Regions from separate parts of the Micromonospora sp. NPDC049497 genome, predicted to be linked through region 1. Evidence: riboswitches for the same ligand, from Rfam matches in the RefSeq annotation. Region 1 holds a riboswitch; the other holds the start of a gene.

Region 1 (2,193 bases):
GGATCGGCAGCCCGGTGAGCGACGCGGCGCCGCAGCCGGCGGCGACCACGGTGACGCGAGCGTCCAGGTCGGACACCCGCTCGACGGCCGTGGCCGTGAGCGTCGCCCCGGCCCGCTCGGCGGCGGTACGCAGCGCCGGCACCAGACGGCGCGGGTCGACCTGATGGTCGGTGCCGGCGAGCGCGCCGCCGCGCACCCGGGGGGCGAGCGCCGGCTCGCGGTCCCGCAGCTCCGAGGGGCGCAGCGGCGTCACCGGCAGTCCGAGCCCCTGCTGGTACGCCCACAGCCGCCGCGCCTCCGCCAGGTCGTCGGCGGTGAGCCCGACCAGCAGGGTGCCCTCGGTGCGGTAGCCCAGGTCGGCGCCGGTCGCCTCGGTCAGCTCGGCGGCGAACGCCGGCCAGCGGGCGGCGGAGGCGGTGAGCAGGCCGGTCAGCTCGTGCTCACCGAAGTACGCCTCGGCCACCGGCGCGAGCATCCCGGCGGCCACGTGCGACGCCCCGGAGCCCGGCGCGGGATCGTGCACGACGACGCGCAGCCCTCGTGAGGCACACCGCCAGGCGATCGCCAGCCCGACCGGTCCCGCCCCCACCACCGCCACATCCGGTGCAAGGAAGGGCCCCTTCTTAACGCCTCCGGTAGAGGAAGGGCCCCCGCTTAACACGTCAGTGCACCCAGCAGCTCGGTGGTGGCGCGGGCGGGGTCGGCGGCTCCGGAGAGCGCGCCGACCACCGCCACCCCGTACGCGCCGGCGGCCCGCAGCGCGCGGACGTCCGCCGCCGTCACACCGCCGATGGCGACCACCGGCACGGTGACCGCCTCGGCGACGGCACGCACGCCGCCCACACCGATCGCCGGCGGCAGTCCGTCCTTGGTCCGGGTGGGCCGGAAAGGCCCCACCCCGAGGTAGCTCGCCCCGGCGGCGACCGCTTCGGCGGCGGCCCCCGGCTCGCGGGCGGTCGCGCCGAGCACGGCGGTCGAGCCGAGCACCCGCCGGGCCGCGCCGACCGGCAGGTCGTGGGCGCCGACGTGCCCACCGGCGGCGCCGACCGCCAGGGCCACGTGCAGGCGGTCGTTGACCAGGCAGGTCGCGTCGTGGCGGGCGCAGAGCGCCACCACCCGGCGGGCCAGGTCGTACGCCTCCCGGTCGGTGGCGTCGTCGCCGACCCGGACCTGGACGACCAGTTCGCCGCGGGCCACCGGCAGGGCGGCCCGCAGCACGGCGAGCGGGTCCCGTCCGGGTCGGGTGTCGGTGATCAGGTGCAGGCGTCCCAGGGACGACACGGCAACACTCCTCCCTGCGCCGGCATTACCCGGATCAGGTTCGACGGTCGGGGGCTCACAGCCCCCCTCTCAGCCCGGTACACCGGGCTCCCGTGGGTCACTTGCGGCTGTCACCGTACGACGGATCCTCCGATCCGCCAAGGGCGGGGGTACGGATTTCCCACCGACCGTCCGAAGCCGACGGTCGGGGCGGCGGGTGAGCGTCCCGTCACGCCATGCTGTCCGGATGCCCTCCGTCGCCCGGGTTCCGCGCCGCCTCGCGTTCCTGCCGTTCCGGGGCAGCGCCGCCGTCGCCGAGGGGCTGGTGACCTGGGCGATGCTGCGGGGATCGACGTGGCACAAGCTCTTACCCGACGTCTACGTGCACGCCGACGGCTACCGGGAGACCGACCACCGCATGTGGTGTGACGCGCTGGCGCTGGCGCTTCCCTTGGGCGGGACGATCGCCGGCCGCAGCGCCCTCTACCTGTGGGGCACCGACCTGTTGGGCCGGAACGCGCCGGTCAGTGTGCTGCTTCCAAGGTCGGTCCGGATGCGCCCACACCCGCGCCTGTCGGTCGTGCGCTCGCCCCTGCCGGAGGACGACCGTACCCGCTTCGGCGGCCTGCCGGTCACGACGCCCCTGCGGACCGCGTTCGACCTGGGCCGGCAGCCACCGTTGGTCGAGGCGGTGGTGGCCGTGGACGCGCTGTTGCGCCGGAGGGTGGTGAAGCTGCCGGCGCTGGCCGACTACGCGGTGCGGCGTGCGGGTTGGCCGGGGATGCCGCAGTTCCGGCGGGTGCTGGCGCTGGCCGAGCCGCTCAGCGAGTCCCCCATGGAGACCCGGCTGCGGCTGCTCCTGCTCGACGCCGGTCTCGGCCCGATGGTCGCCCAGCACGACGTGCTGGACACCCGGGGACGTTTCGTCGGCCG
Region 2 (2,193 bases), on a different contig from region 1:
GCCAGGGCGAGACGCTGCTGCTCGCCGCCGGAGAGCGCGGCGGTCGGACGGTCCCGGTCGTACGGGAAGCCGACCCGGCGCAGCGCCTGGTCCACGCGCGGCCAGATCTCGGCGGTGGGTACGCCCCGGTTCTCCAGCCCGAACGCCACGTCGTCGCCGCAGCGGGCCATCACCAGCTGGGTCTCCGGGTCCTGGAAGACGATGCCGACGCGCTCCCGGTCCTTGCGCGGGTCCAGCCCGTCGATCTCGACGGTGCCCTCCTGCTCGCCGGAGTCCTCGGGCAGCAGGCCGGCGAGCGCGGCGAGCAGGGTGCTCTTGCCCGCGCCCGAGGGCCCGAGCAGCAGCACCCGCTCCCCACGCTCCACCCGCAGGTCCAGTCCCCGCACGGCCCACGCGCGCCGCCCGGCGTGCCGCCACCCGAACCCCCGCAGCTCCACCCTGCCCACCGGCCGATCACCCCCTCCGCCCACTGCTGTTGATCAAGAGGTTTGCGTCAGGACAACGGCTCCCGTTGACGCAAACCTCTTGATCAACGAGGGAGGTGGGTGGGGTCAGACCAGGGCGCGGTCGCGGCCGGCGGGGAAGCGGTCGAGGACGCCGGTGCCGGCCAGGGCGCGCGTGAGGTACCAGGCGCCGGCGCCGGCGATGACCGTGGCGCTGAGCACGGTGATCACGAAGATCGGCACCCGGGCGCTCCACAGCTCCAGCTCCGAGTAGTACCGGATCTGGTCGAAGATGGCCGCGGCCAGGCCGGCGAGGGCGCCCGAGATCAGGGCGGCCGGCAGGCGGAACGAGCGGTACCGGAAGGCGGCGAAGCCCAGCTCGGCGCCGAGCCCCTGGAACGCGCCCTGGAGGATCGCCACGGCACCCCACTGGCTGCCCAGCAGCACCGAGACGAACGCGGCGAGGAACTCGCAGTAGAAGGCCGCCCCCGGCTTGCGGATGACGAGGCCGCCGAGCACGCCGGGCAGCAGCCAGATGCCGTAGATGACCGACTGGGCCGGCGGGAAGAACGCGAACGCGCCCTCGGTGGCGGCCCAGACGAAGTTCCAGGCCCAGAAGATGACGCCGAAGGCGACGGCGAGGACCGAGGCGACGACGATGTCGATCGTGCGCCAACGGGTGGTGTCGGTGGTGGTCATGCTGCGCTCCCAGTCCAGAGGTGAACCAGGAGAAGACGCACGCCGACGCCCGGAGTGCCCGGACGGCGGCGCGGCTGGAGGTCGACCGAACTCCCTGCGCTGGCATTACCCAGATCAGGTTCGAGGGTCTGCGGGCGGTGCCCGCACTCTCAGCGCTGTGCGCTCCCCTGTCGGATGTGAAGTTGTCTCGTCGACGCTAACACCCCTGAAGATCATCGGGCAAAGTGATCTCTCCGCAGGTCAGTCGAACATCGCGAGACGCCTCGCCACCTCGACCCGTCCCACCGACCCGACACGGAGGTCCGGCCGGATCCATCGACCGGAGCCGAGGTCGACCGGTAGTCTCAGGCCGCCGGTCCCGCCACCCGGCAGAAGGACGCACACGTGACACCGGAAACCGACCGCCCCGACCCGTCCCGCGACAGCGAGGGGCACCGCACAGGGACGGTCGGCCTGGCCGCACCGACCGCCCCGACCGGGACGCAGGGCGTACGCCCGGAGGAGCCGGCGGGGCCCGACGGTGCCGGCCCACGCACCTGGCTGGGTGGCCGGGTCGGCTCGGTCGAGGTGCTCGCGGCGCTGCTGGTCCTGCTGATCATCTTCCGGGAGCCGCTGGCCGGCCTGCTGTCCTCGCCCCGACTCCAGACCTGGACCACCGTGTTCGTCTCGGTCATGGTCCAGGCGGTGCCGTTCCTCGTCTTCGGCGTGCTGCTCTCCGCGGTGATCGCCGTCTTCGTGCCCCGGTCGTTCTGGGCCCGGGCGCTGCCCCGCCACCCGGCGCTGGCGGTGCCGGTGGCCAGCGCCGCGGGCGTGGTCCTGCCCGGCTGCGAGTGTGGCTCGGTGCCGATCGCCGGCTCGCTGATCCGGCGCGGGGTCACCCCGGCCGCTGCGCTGGCCTTCCTGCTCGCCGCGCCGGCGATCAATCCGATCGTGCTCGCCGCCACCGCGGTGGCCTTCCCGAACAACCCGGAGATGGTCGTCGGCCGCGCGGTGGCCAGCCTGATCGTGGCCATGATCATGGGTTGGCTCTGGCTCCGCCTCGGCCGCGCCG

The links. A riboswitch is a leader RNA that binds a small molecule or an ion and turns the genes downstream of it on or off. The one in region 1 is predicted to bind thiamine pyrophosphate.
Region 2: linked by a shared signal. The riboswitch ahead of ACIBR0_RS03385 (ECF transporter S component) and the one ahead of thiE (thiamine phosphate synthase) in region 1 are both predicted to bind thiamine pyrophosphate.

The regions. Positions count from the first base shown of each region.
Region 1 is NZ_JBITMC010000001.1:149,875-152,067, reverse strand. It holds gene thiO (glycine oxidase ThiO) at 1-661, opposite strand, end outside; gene thiE (thiamine phosphate synthase) at 655-1,281, opposite strand; TPP riboswitch at 1,276-1,384, opposite strand; gene ACIBR0_RS00695 (DUF559 domain-containing protein) at 1,508-2,193, shown strand, end outside.
Region 2 is NZ_JBITMC010000002.1:24,925-27,117, forward strand. It holds gene ACIBR0_RS03380 (ABC transporter ATP-binding protein) at 1-446, opposite strand, end outside; gene ACIBR0_RS03385 (ECF transporter S component) at 552-1,142, opposite strand; TPP riboswitch at 1,216-1,321, opposite strand; gene ACIBR0_RS03390 (permease) at 1,683-2,193, shown strand, end outside.